One region of the Streptomyces sp. NPDC047002 genome, then DNA from elsewhere that is predicted to be linked to it. Evidence: riboswitches for the same ligand, from Rfam matches in the RefSeq annotation. Region 1 holds a riboswitch; each other region holds the start of a gene.
What was found. A riboswitch is a leader RNA that binds a small molecule or an ion and turns the genes downstream of it on or off. The one in region 1 is predicted to bind cobalamin.
Positions count from the first base shown of each region.

Region 2: linked by a shared signal. The riboswitch ahead of AB0910_RS06205 (ABC transporter substrate-binding protein) and the one ahead of metE (5-methyltetrahydropteroyltriglutamate--homocysteine S-methyltransferase) in region 1 are both predicted to bind cobalamin.
Region 3: linked by a shared signal. The riboswitch ahead of cobN (cobaltochelatase subunit CobN) and the one ahead of metE (5-methyltetrahydropteroyltriglutamate--homocysteine S-methyltransferase) in region 1 are both predicted to bind cobalamin.
Region 4: linked by a shared signal. The riboswitch ahead of AB0910_RS24685 (HoxN/HupN/NixA family nickel/cobalt transporter) and the one ahead of metE (5-methyltetrahydropteroyltriglutamate--homocysteine S-methyltransferase) in region 1 are both predicted to bind cobalamin.

Region 1 is NZ_JBEYWC010000008.1:200,391-204,421, forward strand. Features, by position in the region: gene metE (5-methyltetrahydropteroyltriglutamate--homocysteine S-methyltransferase) at 1-1,317, opposite strand, end outside; cobalamin riboswitch at 1,473-1,697, opposite strand; gene AB0910_RS11190 (hypothetical protein) at 1,696-1,872, opposite strand; gene AB0910_RS11195 (helix-turn-helix domain-containing protein) at 1,797-2,408, opposite strand; gene AB0910_RS11200 (aldo/keto reductase) at 2,694-2,978, shown strand; gene AB0910_RS11205 (amidohydrolase family protein) at 3,024-4,031, opposite strand, start outside.
Region 2 is NZ_JBEYWC010000004.1:86,732-90,762, forward strand. Features, by position in the region: gene AB0910_RS06205 (ABC transporter substrate-binding protein) at 1-1,528, opposite strand, end outside; cobalamin riboswitch at 1,580-1,708, opposite strand; gene cobF (precorrin-6A synthase (deacetylating)) at 2,108-2,950, opposite strand; gene AB0910_RS06215 (enolase C-terminal domain-like protein) at 3,102-4,031, opposite strand, start outside.
Region 3 is NZ_JBEYWC010000017.1:43,229-47,259, forward strand. Features, by position in the region: gene AB0910_RS17600 (precorrin-8X methylmutase) at 1-49, opposite strand, end outside; gene cobG (precorrin-3B synthase) at 46-1,386, opposite strand; cobalamin riboswitch at 1,465-1,594, shown strand; gene cobN (cobaltochelatase subunit CobN) at 1,629-4,031, shown strand, end outside.
Region 4 is NZ_JBEYWC010000031.1:23,278-27,308, forward strand. Features, by position in the region: gene ykgO (type B 50S ribosomal protein L36) at 253-375, opposite strand; gene aroQ (gamma subclass chorismate mutase AroQ) at 593-1,210, shown strand; gene AB0910_RS24675 (hypothetical protein) at 1,673-1,927, shown strand; gene AB0910_RS24680 (metalloregulator ArsR/SmtB family transcription factor) at 1,944-2,366, opposite strand; cobalamin riboswitch at 2,525-2,755, shown strand; gene AB0910_RS24685 (HoxN/HupN/NixA family nickel/cobalt transporter) at 2,775-3,959, shown strand; gene AB0910_RS24690 (hypothetical protein) at 4,011-4,031, opposite strand, start outside.

The DNA.
Region 1 (4,031 bases):
CGGCAGGCCCAGCCGGGCGCGCTGCGCGGCGGCACGCTCCGGGTACGGCAGGGAGCGGCGCGCCTCGGCCTCCGTGACGGCGGCGGCGCGGGCGCGCACGGCCGGGTCCCGGGTGAGGGGCGAGGCGGCGCGGGACGCCAGCGCGGCCCGGTTGACGGCGAGTTCTGCGGCGATCGTGTCCGTGCCCCGCGCCAGGCCCCGCGCGAGGGCGGCGACCTCCGCGGTCTTCTGGCGTGCGAAGGCGAGCCAGCGCAGGATCTGCGGGTCGATGTCGCGCTCGGCCGCCGTGTCCAGCGGGACGTGCAGCAGGGAGCAGGAAGCCGACACGTCGACCCGGTCGGCGAGGCCAAGCAGCGTGCCGAGCGTGCTCAGGGACTTCCCGAGGTCGTTCACCCAGATGTTGCGTCCGTCCACGACGCCCGCCACGAGCCGCTTGCCCGGCAGGCCGCCGACGGCGGCGAGCGCGTCCAGGTTGGCGGCCGCCGCCCCGGTGAAGTCGAGCGCGAGGCCCTCGACGGGCGAAGCCGCCAGCACGGGCAGGGCGTCGCCCAGCCGGTCGAAGTAGGAGGCGACGAGCAGCCGCGGCCGGTCGGCGAGGGCGCCGAGGTCGCGGTAGGCGCGCGCGGTGGCGTTCAGCTCCGCCGGGGTGCGGTCCTGGACCAGGGCGGGCTCGTCGACCTGCACCCACTCGGCACCCGCCGCCCGCAGGTCGGCGAGCACCTCCGTGTAGACGGGCAGCAGCCGGTCGAGCAGGGTCAGCGGGTCGAAACCGGCCGCCACCCCCGGCGCGGGCTTCGACAGCAGCAGATAGGTGACGGGGCCGACCAGCACGGGCCGGGCGGCAAGTCCGAGGGCGAGCGCCTCGCGGACCTCGGCGACCTGCTTGGCCGAATCGGCGGAGAAGACCGTGTCGGGTCCCAACTCCGGCACCAGGTAGTGGTAGTTGGTGTCGAACCACTTGGTCATTTCGAGCGGTGCGACGTCCTGCGTGCCGCGGGCCATGGCGAAGTAGCCCTCCAGCGGGTCCGCGGCCACGGCCGCCCGGTGCCGTGCGGGGACCGCGCCGACCATGACGGTCGTGTCGAGCATGTGGTCGTAGTACGAGAAGTCGCCCGTCGGCACCTCGTCGATGCCGGCGCCCGCCAGGTCCTGCCAGTTGGCGCGGCGCAGTCCTGCGGCGACGGAGCGGAGGGCGGCGGCGTCCACGCGGCCCTTCCAGTAGCCCTCGATCGCCTTCTTCAGCTCGCGGCCCTGCCCCTGCCGGGGGTAGCCGTGGACGGTGGCCCGTGCCGCCGCGGCTGCGGTCTCGCTGGTCACGGAGTTCTCCTTCGAGAGACGTTTCCCTGGTGTACCGGGGGTCCCGTGGTGAGGAGAGGGTGACAGAACCCGCGGCCCGGCACGCGAGGCGCGGCCGTCCGCCGGTGGTGCACGCCGACCCGCCCACGAGGTCACCGGTTGTTCCGTGCGCGTGTGACACGCGTACGGGCAGTGGCAGGTCTTCGGACTCGCGGGCGTGTCCTCGTCGGGGACGAGGCTTCCTACTGGCCGTCGCTTCCCGGACCCCTGTCGCGGAGTCCAGTGCGTATGACGGCGGTCGTTCCCGCTCACCGCTGCGGGGCAGTCCCGGATTCCCACCGGGTTCCCTCTTGCGACACCCCGCCTGGCGGACGGGGCGAACCAGCTGCGCCGCCCAGCCTACGGGCCCACCCGCCCCCCGTGCCAGGCCGTTCGGCATCCGGACGGGCCGGCGCGGCGCCGCCTACGCGGCGCGGGGCCGGCCGGGCGCAGGGCGGACGTCATGTCGATGGGCACCGAGGGGCCGGCCCTGTGCTGGTAGTACAGGTCGACGTGGTCGGTGCCGAGGCGCCGCAGCGAGCGTTCGAGCCGCTCGCGGGCGTAGGCGGGTTAGGCGGGGCTGCCGTCGATGCGGGCCTCGCCGCCGAAGGGCGCGGAGACGATGCCGAACTTGGTCGCGGCCACGAAGCCGCCGCGCCGCCCGGCGAGGACCCGGCCGAGGATCTCGCCCGCGACCCCGCCTCGTCGTACGCCGCACGGTCGCGCCGGATGTCGTCGAGATTCCGCTCCGTCCAGTCCACCAGTCCGGCGAGGACGCCGTGCAGGCTGCGGCCGCGCGCCGTGAGCGCGTACTCGACGCGGGGCGGCGTGGTCGGCTCGACGGTGCGGCTGATCAGGCCGTCCCGTTCCAGGCGGCGCACGGTCGCGCTCAGCATGCGCTGGGTGATGCCGTCCGTGGCGCGTTTGAGGGCGTTGAATCTGAGCGGTCCGGCGTCGAGGCGGCAGATCACCGTCACCGACCACTTGTCGCCGATGCGGTCCATGACGTCCCGCAGCAGCGCCGCATGGCTGTCGCCCACCGCGGCCGCGTCGGGTACGGCGCCGGTGCCCATGACCGCCTCGCCTTCCGGGGATCGCCTGCGGACGCGCCGCGTGAGCGGCGGTCCTTCCGGTTCCTGGCGTATACCAGGCTATCGGCCGGCGAGGGCGCGCCCGAGGCCGCCGCGTGCCCGGGGGCCCGCGCGCGACCGGGGACGAACGCGACGGCTTCCACGGGCGCGCGGCGTCCCGCACCGTCCAACGCCCGCCCTCTCGGCGGGGGAGAACCTCCCCCGGCCGGTCCGCGCGGGCCTGCCCGCGGAGGGGGCCGCAGCGGCGAGTGCCCGGTCAGCCGTCCTGTGGGACGCGACCTGGACCACGAGGCACTGCCGCTGCTGCGCGCGACGGGCCTCGGCCTGCTCGGCTGCAGCCCGCTCGCCCGGGTGCCGGCCAGGCCCGGCGTGACCAGTGTGAGCGTCGGGGCCAGACGCCCTGACCAGCTGGAGCAGAACCTGGCCGCCGTCGACCTCGCGCTCACCCCGCAGGACATCGCGGACCTCGACGAGGTGAGCGAACCGCCCAGGATGTACCCGCAGTGGGCGCTCGACGCCGCCTACCCGGTCCGCACACCGCTCTCCGGCTGACCCCCGGCCGGAGAGCGAAGGGCAGGGCCCGCCCCGCGACCGCGGCTACAGGGACCTCGCGCGGATCCGGCCCCGGGAACGGCGCATCTCCGCGCGGGCGTGATCGAGCAGCGCGGCGTCCAGACGGCCGTGCCGCTTCAGGACGCGTCCAGCGACCACCACGGTGTCCACGTCCCGCGGGCCCGCGCCCCGGAAGGCCGAGAGCACCGGGCTGCCGAAGCCGTCGAGGTGGGGCGCCGACAGGTCGACCGTGATCAGATCGGCGGCGCGCCCGGGGGCGACCTCCCCGACACGGTCGGCGAGGCCGAGCACCCGGGCGCCACCGCGGGTGGCGACATCGAGCACGTCGAGGTGGGACAGGTGCAGCTCCGAGGGCATTTCACCGCGCCCGACCGCTTCCGCGTTCGCCTGAGCGCGCTCGCCGGCCAGCACCAGGCGCATCTCGCCGAACAGGTCGGTCGGGCCGTACGCCACGGTGTCGGCGCCCAGCCCGACCGGCACGCCGTGGGCCAGTGCGGGGCCTGTGGCGAGGCGGCTGCCGAGCCCCATCGTCAGGTCGACCGTCGGGGTGGCCGAGACGGTGCCGCCGGACGCGGCGATCAGCTCCCACTCGCGCGCGCTGAACGCGTTCGCGTGGACGTAGTTCACCTCGGGGCCCAGCAGCCCCTGGGACTCCAACTGATCGACGGCGCCCGGCATGCCGGCCATGCCCGCGTGCACGGAGACGGGCAGGCCCAACTCACGGGCGAGCGCGAAGTCCGCCTCGTTCTCCGCGGGGCCGGCCATCGAGGGGCCGCGCAGCGCGAGGCCGAGGGCGATCCTGCCGTCCCCGCCGCGCGCGGCATGCGCAGTGTGCAGTCGGCGCGCCTGCGCCGCGAAGTGTGCCGGATCGCCGCTGGAGGACGCCTTGCCGCCGAAGAAGAACCGGGCGCGGATGCCACTGTCGTCCAGGGCCCGCACGTTCGCCTCCACGTCCTCGTCGGTGCCGAGGTTGTGCGCCCAGTCCGCGACCGTCGTCACACCGGCGTCGAGGGCCTGCACCGCGCCCCACAG
Region 2 (4,031 bases), on a different contig from region 1:
CGTGCGAGTTCGGCGGCGCGGCACGCAGGCCGCCGACCGAACGGGCGACGGCATCGTTGGCATCGGAGAACGCCCACACCAGAAGCCCGGATTGGTCGCGGGCGATCCTCTGGGCGCGTGCGAGCAACCCGAGCCGCTCCGCCTCGTCACGGCTGGTGCGGGCCCGGTCGAGCAGCGCGTCGAACCTCTTCGAGGAGTACTGCGTCTGGTTGCGCGCGGCGCCTCCGCGCACCCGCTGCTGCAGGAAGTCGGAGACCGGCAGTGTCGAGGTGGTGTTGAAGGCCGCCACCCCGTGCGTCTTGATCTCGCTGAAGTACGTGCTCGACGCACGGGTGTTCGCGGTCAGCCGCAGCCCGATCTCGCGCAGCTGGCGCGCCATCAGGTCCGCGGCCGGCTCCCAGGCGGCGTCCACGGAGCTGGTCTCCACCGTGATGTGCAGCCCCTCCGCGCCGGCCTCCCTCACGAGTGTGCGGGCCGCGTCGACGTCTCGCCTGCGGGGTTGGAGACCGTCGGGGTAGCCGCGCAGGCCCATCCCGAACAGGTCGTTGCCGACCTCGCCGTGCCCGGCGAGCGCGATCCGGACCAGCGCCTCGCGGTCGATGCCCAGCTGCACGGCGCGGATCAGGCGGGGGTCGTCGAACGGCGTGCGCCCCGTGCGCAGGAGCAGTTGCTGCGCAGTGGCCCGCTTCGCGGTGAGCAGGCGGATGGAGCTGTTGTTCTTCAGCCGCTCCACGGACGCTCCGGCCATGTCGGCGCCGTAGTGCACCTGGCCGGACAGCAGGGCGTTGAGCCGTGCCGCCTCCTCGTCGGCGGGGACGATCTCCAGTTCTGCGATGTGCGGGGCGCCGTCCCAGTGGTCAGCCCAGCCGCGGTAGCGTGCGGTGCCGCCGGGGGTGAACGACACGTAGGTGAAGGGCCCGGAGCCGACCGGCTTGCGGAATTCCGTCGTGCCCGCCGGAATGATCTCGGTGCCTGGGCCCGCGAAGACCGTGGGGAACTCGAAGTTCGGCGCCTTCAGTACGAGGACGACGGAGCGGTCGCCGTCGGCCCTGCTCGCGGTGAAGTCGATCGCGGACAGCAGGACCTGCGAGGGCGATCCGGTCTTGGGGTCGGCGGCGCGGCGGTAGCTGTAGAGGACGTCCTCGGCGGTGACCGGCTTGCCGTCGTGGAACCGTGCCGTGCGCAGGCGTATGCGCCAGCGGGTGCCGGAGGCGCCGCTCTCCCAGGACTCGGCGAGCCGCTTGCGCACCGACATGTCGTCCGCGTACGTGCCGAGCGTGTCGTAGAGCGCCTTGGCCCTGGCCTGGTCGACGAAGTTCGGGGCGACGTGCGGGTCCAGGGTCTCCTGGGAGCCGCCGGAGGTGAACGCCGCGCGGAACCGGTCGCCGCCTCCCCCGTCCCTGGTGTCGCCGCCGCAACCGGTGAGCAGGCCGGTGCCGGCGAGCGCCATCGCGCCCGAGGCGGCCAGTACCCCGCGTCGGCCCGGCTCCTTGCGCCCTTCCGGCCCTGTTCGGGCATGCGTCGTCACATCGATCCTCTCCGGGGTGTCCTCGCCCCTGCTGGCGGACCGGCGACGGGTCAGTCTCCTGGCTCCCGGATCGTCGCTCGCCTCCGCCTTCCCGTCCGCTCGCGCGGGCAGTGGCGTGCGGGAGGGTCGCTTCCCGGTCACAGTGGCGGGACCGCGCCGGATTCGCACCGGCTTCCTGGTCTCCGTCGCCTCGTGTGCTCATTGTGACGCACGGGCGGTCGTCGGCAGGAGCCCGGTCCCTTCAACCGGCCGGGGAGGAGCGCTTCCGGGCCGTGATCGGCACGGTCGAGGCGGTGGCGGGCCCGGCGCCGCGCGTCCCGGCCCGGCGTGGGCTGGCCCGGCCCGGCCCGGCGTGGGCTGGCCCGGCCCGGCCCGGCGTGGGCTGGCCCGGCCCGCTGCACCGCTGCCGTCACGGACCGGGTGCCGCACCGGTGCCCCGGCGCCGGGGCCACCGTCCTGCACCGGCCGGACACCGGGCCGCCGGTCCGCCTCCACGGCGTGCCGGCCTGCCTGCCGCGCGAGGGCGGTGTGTTCCTCGACGCCGAGCACATGCAGGACGAGTCGGCGACGCGGCGGGTGTCAGGCGACGTTCCCGCCGCTCCCGCCCGTCTCCCCTGGCGGCACCGACGCGGCTGCTCGCGCCGGCCCTTCCGCGATCCGCAGCAGATACGTGTCCATGATCCAGCCGTGCCGCTCGCGGGCCTCGGCGCGGACCCGCCGGATGCGGTCGGCGACCTCGTGGAGCGGCCCGGCGACGAGGAGTTCGTCCGGGGTGCCGAGGTAGGCGCCCCAGTAGATCCATACGTCGTCGCCCTCGACCCGGCTGAACGACTCGTCCGCGTCGAGCATGACGACGATGTCGCCGTCGTCGTTCTGGGCGACGTCGGCGAGGCGGCGCGCCGGGGTGATGTGCACCGGGCGGCCCACCTGGTTGAGCGGGATGCGGTGGCGTGCGGTCAGGGAGGCGACGCTGGTGATGCCGGGAATCACCTCGACGCTCATGGAGAGCGCGCCGCGGTCCTCGATGTCCCCGAGGATGCCGAGCGTGCTGTCGTACAGGGACGGATCGCCCCAGACGAGGAACGCCCCCGTCTCACCTGCCGCCATCTCCTCGCGCATGGCCCTCGCGAAGATCCCGCCGCGCCGCTCGCGCCAGTCCTCGACGGCCGCCGTGTAGCCGGAGCGGTCCATCGGACGCCTGTCGCGGCCGGGATCCTCGACCTCCACCAGACGGTACGGGCGCTGCGCGTGCTCCTCGATCATCCGGCGGCGCAGGTCGGTCAGGGACGCCTTGTGCGGTCCCTTGCCGACGATGAAGAAGACGTCGGCCCGCCGGATCGCCTTCACGGCCTGAAGGGTCAGGTGGTCGGGATCGCCGGCCCCGATGCCGATGACGAGGATCGCGCGCTGCTCCGTACTCATGCGGACAGTCTTCCAGGGCCCTCCCACGGCAGGGGCTCGCTCCGCGTCGGCGGGGGCTGCCGGGGAACCGCCGCCGCGGGGCCGCCGGCCGCACGTCCTTCGGTGCGGCACGGCCTGAGGGCGGTGCGGGCGGCTCCGGGCCGTGCGAGGGTCAGGCGCCGCCGGTGCCCGGGCCGATCTTCATGCCGAGGGCGGGGATGAACGCGAACTCCTCCTCGATCTCGGGAGTCAGGAGGGCGCCGCTGCCGGGCACGGAGAGGTCCGCGCGGGCGATGGTGCCGCCGCGGATCGGGAACGGCGCCGCCTGGGTCGCCTCGCGCAGCGGGTTGCGCAGGGTGCACACCTCGACCAGCGGCATGCCGAGGGCGAACGCGACATGGGTGCTGTTGAGCAACTGGACGCCGCTGCCCCACACATGCGGGATGGCGTCCAGGCCCCGGACCCTCGACTGCTCGACGACGCGCCGGAAGTCGGCGAAGCCGCCGATCATGCCGACGTCGGGCTGCACCACCCGCACGCCGTCGGCAGCCATGAGGTGCTCGAAGTCCTGGATGACGCTGTAGCTCTCCACACCCGAGACCGGTACGTCCAGGGCGCGCGTCACGGCCGCGTACCCCGCGATGTCCTCGGCCGCGCACGGCTCCTCGAACCAGCCGTACGGCAGGGTGTCCTGGAAGGCGCGGCCGACCGCGACGGCGTCATCGACCCGCCAGGGGTGCGAGGAGCAGCCCTGCACCAGGTCGAGGGCGACCTTCGTGCCGGGGGACAGCCGCCGGGCCAGGTACTCCAGGAGGTCCACGGTGGTCTGCGGGTCGCGCATGGCGCGGATCTTCACGATGCCGAAGCCCGCGTCCTCCTGCTCGCCGACCCACGCGCGGATCTGCTCGTGGGTCACACCGAGGCCGCCGCTCGCGTAGCCCCGCACGGTCTCGGGCACGGCGGCAGGGTCTTCTGCCAGGTGCTGCCAGAGCGGCACGCCCGCCTCCCGCGCCTCCGCGTCCAGGCAGGCCATCTCGATCGCGGCGACGACACCGGAGGCGATGCCGCCGCGGGCCCAGAAGCGGGTGTACGCGCGCAGGTG
Region 3 (4,031 bases), on a different contig from region 1:
ATATCTCGGAGCCGTCCTTCTCGTAGTCGAAGCCAGTGGTCGTCGTCATCTCGTCACCGTTGTCGTCGTGGGGTGCGTGGGGTGCGTGGGGTGCGTGGGGTGCGTGGGGTGTGTGGGGTGCGTGGGGTGTGCTGCGGGTGGCGCCGCCGGGTCCCGGGGCGCGACCGTGGTCGTCGTGTACGTGCCGTCGGCCGTGGCGACCTTGTCGAGGTGCGGGCCGCGCGGGTGCCCGCAGCGGCGCGCGCAGCCGGAGAAGTAGACGGGCAGCCGCGCCGGGGGCCCCGCCGCGGCGGCCGCCGCGTCGGCCCGTACGTCCGCGAGCGACTTCGCACAGCCTGGCCTGCCGGTGCAGGCGCCGACGCGGGTCCAGGGCGAGTCCGCGCGCGTCACGAGGCCCGCGTCCGCGGCCCGCGCGAGCAGCGCGTCGGCCGCCGCCGGGGCGAGGCCGGGCACGACGAGGCCGCGCCAGGGCGTGACCCGCAGCCCTTCGCCCGCGCCCGCGAGCAGCCGCCACTGCGCGGTGCTCAGCCGCCCGAGCGGCGGCTGCACGCAGACGGCGGCGCGCCGACCGCCCGGCGCGCGCACCGCGCCGAGCGCGGGCGGGCCGCAGCGCGGCGTGGCGTACGGGTCCGCCACGTGCTCCGCGCGCACACCGCCCGCGCCGAGCGCGTCGCGCAGCCCGGCGGCCAGGCGCGCGGCGCCGTCCCCCGGCAGTTCCCGTACGCGCCAGGCGCCACAGGCCGCGGCCGCCGTACGGAACGCCTCGGCGGCGAGCAGCGCGGCGCGGGGCGCCTCGGCGGCCCGTACGCGCAGCCGCCCAGGACCGACGAGCAGCACGGCGCCCCCGGACTCCGGTTCTGCGAGCAACGTCACATCGGCGCCGAGCGACGCCACGTCGCCCCGGCCGTCGTCGAGCGCGAAGAGGAAGCGCCCCGACAGGTCCGCCGCCGCGTCGCTCGCGCAGACCAGCGCGTCCAGCTCGCGCACCCACAACCGCACGTCGGCGAAGGGGAGTCCGTCCTCCCCGGCGAGCGGGGACGCGACGATGTTGCGGGCGCGCTCGTGCCGCTCGGAGGGCAGCAGGCCCGCCTCGTGCAGCCGCGCGGCGAGCGGCGCCGCGCAGGACTCCGCGAGGCCCCGCAGCTGGACGTTTCCGCGCGAGGTGAGGTCGAGGTGCCCGTCCCCGAGCCGCTCGGCCGCGTCGGCGACCACCTCGGCCTGACGAGCCGTCAAAAGACCGCCGGGCAGCCGCAGCCTGGCCAGCCGCCCGTCGTCGGCGGCGTGCAGCCGCAGCGCTCCGGGGCAGGCGTCACCGCGGTCGCGCACGGGCGGATCACCCCGGTACGTTCCGTTTGGTGGCATGGGTAGGGACACGGCGGCGAGCATACCCACGCCCCGGGCCCCCACCCCAGACCTCGCGCGCTCCGGGCCCCCGCCCGGCACGCGCCCTCCCCACCCCGACCAGCACCGCTTAGTATCGAGGGACCAGCGACGGCGTCTGGGAGGAAGGCCGGTGAGAATCCGGCACGGTCCCGCCACTGTGAGCCCGGCACTCTCCGGGTGAGTCAGGAACTCCCGCCGTCCTCCCACTGCCCGGGGCGCGGACCCCGAGGAAGGCGAGCCGCCGCATGCTGCTGCTCCTGTCGACGTCCGACACCGATCTGCTCTCGGCCCGCGCCGCGCACGCGGCGGGCGCGCCCGTGCCGTTCCGGTTCGCCAACCCGGCGCGGCTGCCGCTCGACGACCTGCCGGGGCTGCTGGACGGTGCGGACCTGGTCGTCGTGCGGCTGCTCGGCGGGGTGCGCGCCTGGCAGGAGGGGATCGACGCGCTGCGGGCGAGCGGCGTGCCGCTGGTGGTCCTCACCGGCGAGCAGGCCCCCGACGCGCAGCTGATGGAGGCGTCGACGGTCCCCATCGGCATCGCGGCAGAGGCGCACGCCTACCTCGCGCACGGCGGCCCCGCCAACCTCGACCAGCTGGCCCGCTTCCTCTCCGACACCGTGCTGCTCACCGGCCACGGCTTCGAACCGCCCGCGCCCGCCCCTACCTGGGGGCACCTGGAGCGCGCGGCAGCGCCCGGCGCGACCGGGCCGCTCGTCGCGGTGCTCTACTACCGCGCGCACCACATGAGTGGCAACACCGGCTTCGTGGACGCCCTGTGTGCGGCGATCGAGGCGGCGGGCGGGCGGCCGCTGCCGCTGTACGTGGCGTCGCTTCGCACCCCTGAGCCCGACCTGCTCGACGCGCTCGGCGCGGCGGACGCGCTGGTCACGACGGTCCTCGCGGCGGGCGGCACCCGCCCGGCCGGGGCCTCGGCCGGCGAGGACGACGAGTCGTGGGACGCGGGCGCGCTGGCCGCGCTCGGCGTGCCGATCCTCCAGGCGCTGTGCCTGACCGGCTCGCGCGCCGACTGGGAGGCCAACGACGAGGGGCTCTCGCCGCTCGACGCGGCCGGGCAGATCGCGGTGCCCGAGTTCGACGGGCGGCTGATCACCGTGCCGTTCTCGTTCAAGGAGATCGACGAGGACGGCCTGCCGTCGTACGTCGCCGACCCGGAGCGCGCCGCACGCGTCGCCGGGATCGCGGTGCGCCACGCGCGCCTGCGCCACATACCGAACGCCGAGAAGCGCCTCGCGCTGGTGCTGTCCGCGTACCCGACGAAGCACTCGCGCATCGGCAACGCCGTCGGCCTCGACACCCCGGCGAGCGCCGTCGCGCTGCTGCGCCGCCTCGTCGCCGAGGGGTACGACTTCGGCCCGGCCGCGGCGCCCGCGGACGGCACGCCCGCGGCCGACGGCACCCCCGCCGCCGGCGCCCTGCCCGACGTCCCCGGCCTCGTCTCCGGTGACGGCGACGAGCTGATCCGCGCGCTCATCGACGCGGGCGGCCACGACCAGGAGTGGCTGACCGAGGAGCAGCTCGCGCGCAACCCGGTGCGCGTCCCGGCCGCCGACTACCGCCGCTGGTTCGCCGAACTCCCCGCCCAGCTGCGGGAGTCGGTGGAGGAGCACTGGGGCCCCGCGCCCGGTGAGATGTTCGTGGACCGCACGCACAACCCGGAGGGCGACATCGTCCTCGCGGCGCTGCGGCACGGCAATCTGCTGATCCTCATCCAGCCGCCGCGCGGCTTCGGTGAGAACCCGATCGCGATCTACCACGACCCGGACCTGCCGCCCTCGCACCACTACCTCGCCGCGTACCGCTGGATCCAGGCGCCGCGCTCCGAGGGCGGGTTCGGCGCCGACGCCATGGTCCACCTGGGCAAGCACGGCAATCTGGAGTGGCTGCCGGGCAAGAACGCGGGCCTGTCCGCCGCCTGCGCGCCCGACGCGGCACTGGGCGACCTGCCGCTGGTCTACCCCTTCCTCGTCAACGACCCGGGCGAGGGCACCCAGGCCAAGCGCCGCGTGCACGCCACCCTCGTGGACCACCTGGTGCCGCCGATGGCCCGCGCCGAGTCGTACGGCGACATCGCGCGCCTCGAACAACTCCTCGACGAGCACGCGCAGATCGCCTCGATGGACCCGGCGAAGCTGCCCGCGATCCGCGCGCAGATCTGGACGCTGATCCAGGCGGCGAAGCTCGACCACGACCTCGGGCTCGACCCCGACGAGCGGCCCGACGACGAGGGCTTCGACGAGTTCGTGCTGCACATCGACGGCTGGCTCTGCGAGATCAAGGACGCGCAGATCCGCGACGGCCTGCACGTGCTGGGCGGCGCGCCCACCGGCGAGGCCCGGGTCAACCTCGTCCTCGCGGTGCTGCGGGCCCGGCAGATCTGGGGCGGCACGCAGTCGCTGCCCGGCCTGCGCGAGGCGCTCGGCCTGGACGAGTCGGCCGCCACCCGCACCGCCGCCGACGCGGTGGAGGCGCAGGCACGCGCCCTGGTGCAGGCGATGGAGGACGCCGACTGGGCGCCGTCCGCGGTCGCCGAGGTCGCCGCGGGCCGGCCGGAAGCGGTCGGCCGCATCCTCGACTTCGCGGCGCGCGAGGTCGTGCCGCGCCTCGCGGGCACCACCGACGAGGTCGAC
Region 4 (4,031 bases), on a different contig from region 1:
GTTCTAGCCGCCGCGGCCGACTGGCTGTCGTGGCCGCAAGGGCCGGCGTGGCCGCAGGGGTCGGTTGTTGTGGCGCGAGGGGCTGCTTCCTTCGCCGGGGGAGCTCGGCCCCGGCCGTCGTGGGGTCATGGGCGGTGCGCGCCCTGCACGCGCGTACGTCCCGGGGGCCCGACCGCCTTGGCGCCTCGGGCCGTACCGCTGGGGTCTCGGCCCCCGTACCGGGGAAAGGGGCGCCCCGGCGGCGGGACGGGGTCAGCCCTGGCGGGCCTTGAAGCGGGGGTCCTTCTTGTTGATCACGAAGACCCTGCCCCTGCGGCGCACGACCTGCGCCCCGGGCTTGGCCTTCAGGGACTTCAGGGAGTTTCTGACCTTCATGGCGGCCACCGCCTTTCGTTCCGGTTCCTTCGGGAGGGTCAACTATATGGGAGTGGTTTTCATTTCCGACCTGGGGAGGGGTGGTCGCTCGTTCCGGTGAGGTCGGGTGGAGGAGGGTTCGATCGGCGGGTTCGTGGAACATGCACGTGATCGCCGGGTAGCCGTCGGCTCGGTGATCCGGCAGTCGTCGCAGTACGGCAGTACGAAGGGGCCTCACATGGTGTATTCGCCTCCCTTGTTCCGGGGTTCCGGCCGCAGGTGGGTGCTGGGCGCCGTCACGGGCGTCGCCGCGGGGGCCGTCGTCGCCGCGGGGACCGCGGCCGCGGTCTCGCGGGGGCCCGCCGTGCCGTTCGGGCACCTCGGGCCCCTCGCCGAGCTTGCGGTGCGCCGGATCCGGCTCGGGGACCAGGTCGCCGCCGCGAAGCGGAGTACGGGGGCGCCGGTCGGCGATCCCGTACGGGAGCGGGAGGAGCTGGCCCGGGTGCGGCGGCAGGCGGCGGGGATCGGGCTCGATCCGGAGGTCGCTGCGCGGTTCTTCGAGGACCAGATCGAGGCGAGCAAGGTCGTGCAGCGCGGGCTGCTGGAACGGTGGCGGGACCATCCGGACGAGGTGCCCGCCGCGTGTCAGGACCTGGCGGCGGTCCGTGCGGAGCTTGACGCGCTCGGGCAGCGCCTGCTGTACGAGCTGGCGGCCACGGAACGGGTACGGGGTGCGGGCCCCGGGTGTGCGGTGGCGCTGTCGGGGGCGCGGACCGCGGGCGTGGCCGTGCACCGGCTGGACGCGCTGCACCGGGAGGCGCTGGGGATCGCGCTGCGGTCGGTCTGCGGAGCGTAGGGCCCGCCCCGGCTCGGGGCCCGCACCGGCCCCGGGCGGCATCGGGGCATCGGGGCATCGGGCAGGGGCCGCGGCTCAGGGGTGGGTTTCCGGGGTGAGGTCCTGGGCGACGTAGTCGAAGGAGACCCCCGCGAGCTGGGCGAGTTCCTCGCGGCGCAGGCCGGGGGCGCGGCGGGTGCCGGGGGTCAGGCCGGCGGGCAGCCCGGCGTCCGTGGGGGCGGTGCGGTCGCGCCAGTGCCGCAGGGCGCGCCCCAGGTCGCCGTGGTCGGTACGGCCCCCGGGGCCGCCCGCGCCGTGGTCGGTACGGCTTCCGAGACCGCTCGCGCCGCCGCTGCCCGGACCGCCGGGACCGCCGGGGGCGCCACGTGGACCACCCAGGCCGACAGGACCGCCGCCGGGACCGCCGGGACCGCCACCGGGACCGTCCGCACCGCCAGGGTCCCCACCGGGACCGTCCGCACCGTGGCCGCGGCCGCCCGGACCGCCGCTGAGGTCCCCGGAACCGCCGCCAGGGCCGCCAGGGCCGGGACCGCCCGGGTCGCCACCGCGGTCGCCGCCGGGACCACCCGGACCGCCACGGCCACCGACCTCAACGGCCACCGGGGCCTGCAGAGCGTCGCGGAGGGCGCCGCGCCCATCGTGGCGGCGGCCGTGGCGGGGCCGCGGGACGGCGGGCCCGCTACGTTCACCGGGGTCGGGGGCGTCGTCCCCTGGTGAGCGCCGGGCCGGGCGCTCAGTGCGCGGCGGCGCGCGCGTCCGCGTGCGGCGGACCCGCGGGCTCTGCGGGCTCGACAGGGCCCGTGGCCGCGCCGCGGGCGCGGTCGAGCAGCGCGCCGAGCTCCGCGTCCACGACGCGGTAGCGGACGATCCTGCCGTCCTTCTCCCCCGCCACGGCACCCGCGGAGCGCAGCAGGCGCAGCGCCTGGGAGACGGCGGGGTCCCGCATGCCGGTGGTGACGGCCAGGTCGGAGACGGCCATCGGGCCGACCGCGCGCAGCGCGAGCAGCAGGGCGAGGCGGCCGGGTTCGGCCAGCAGGGAGAAGCGGGCGGCCGCCGCCCGCACGGCGCCGGGGTCCCCGACCGCCGCGATGGCGTCGCAGACGAGGTGGCCGTCGATGATCCGGTGATCCGCGCGCTCGGGCGGTACGAGATGCATGCGGGCGATTCTCGCAGCAACGGACCTGCCACGCCGGGCCCGCGGGGCACCCGGGTCCGCCGGGCCCGCGCCACGCAGGATCGGGCAGCGCCCGCCGGGGTGGTGTGACAGTGAACACCTGCGTGGTTGCGCAATCTTGCGGGCGAGAGGGGCGCGCCGTACTGTGGCCGGGCCGTGGTGATCGGGAAGACCGGTGAGGACCCTCGGGTCCGAGGCCGGAGCGGCCCTCGCCACTGTGATCGGGGAGTTCACCGTCCGCGGGACCCAGGCCACTGGCCGCCGCGCGGCGACCGGGAAGGCCGGACGGTGGGCGCGCCCGCCCCGCACGGACGCCGTGCGCGGCGGCGGATCCGTCAGCCAGGAGACCGGCCACGGCATCTCACGAAGTGATCCACGAGGTGCTGGAGCGTGAACGTCTTGGGCGTGCCCCTGTCCACAGCCGCGTCGGAGGCCGAAGGGCGGGGCCCGTCGGCCTCGGGCCCGCGCGCGTCCGGCCCCTTCGCCTGGCGGCGGGAGGACACCGTACGCACGGCCGGCCTGCTCGCGGCGATCGCCGGGCTGCACGTCGTCGCGTTCGGCGTGCTGTTCCTGCTGGTCGTGCCGCACCACTACGAGGTGGGCTCGAAGGCGTTCGGCATCGGGCTCGGCGTCACCGCGTACACCCTCGGCATGCGGCACGCCTTCGACGCCGACCACATAGCGGCCATCGACAACACCACGCGCAAGCTGATGGCGGACGGGAAGCGGCCGGTGTCGGTCGGCTTCTGGTTCGCGCTCGGCCACTCCAGTGTGGTGGTGGCGATGGCGGCGCTCGTCGCGGGCGGCGCGCACCTCGCCGGGGTGCTGATGGACGACGACTCGGGCGCGCACAAGACGCTCGGCACGGTCGGCACGTCCGTCTCCGGCGGCTTCCTCTATCTGATCGCCGCGCTCAACCTGGTGGCGCTCGCGGGCATCCTGCGGGTGTTCGGGGCCATGCGGGACGGCCGGTTCGACGAGGCCGAGCTGGAGGCGCACCTCGACGCGCGGGGGTTCATGAACCGCATCCTGCGCCGCTTCACCGGCTCCATCACGAGGCCCGGCCAGATGTACCCGCTCGGCTTCCTCTTCGGGCTCGGCTTCGACACGGCGACCGAGGTCACGCTGATGGTGATGGCGGGCAGCGGGGCGGCGGCCGGGCTGCCCTGGTACGCGGTGCTGAGCCTGCCGCTGCTGTTCGCCGCGGGCATGAGCCTGTTCGACACGCTCGACGGCACGTTCATGAACTTCGCGTACCAGTGGGCGTTCGCGAACCCGGTGCGCAAGGTCTTCTACAACCTGGCGATCACCGGCCTGTCCATCGCGGTGGCGTTCCTCATCGGCACGATCGAGCTGGTCGGCGTCCTGCACGACAAGCTCGACCTGCGCGACGGCGTCACCGACTGGATCGCGGGGCTCGACCTGGGCAACGTCGGCTATGTGATCGTCGGCCTCTTCGTGGTCGTGTGGGCCGCCGCGCTCGCGTACTGGCGCCTCGCCCGGGTCGAACAGCGCTGGGCGGTACGTGCGGTGGGCCGGGAGCCGGGCGCGCAGGACGCGCCGCCGGGGGCGTGAGGCCCGGCGCGCGGCCTGCGCGCCGGGCGGGCGGTGTCAGGCGGGCGGTGCTCAGGCGGGCGGGGCGCAGAG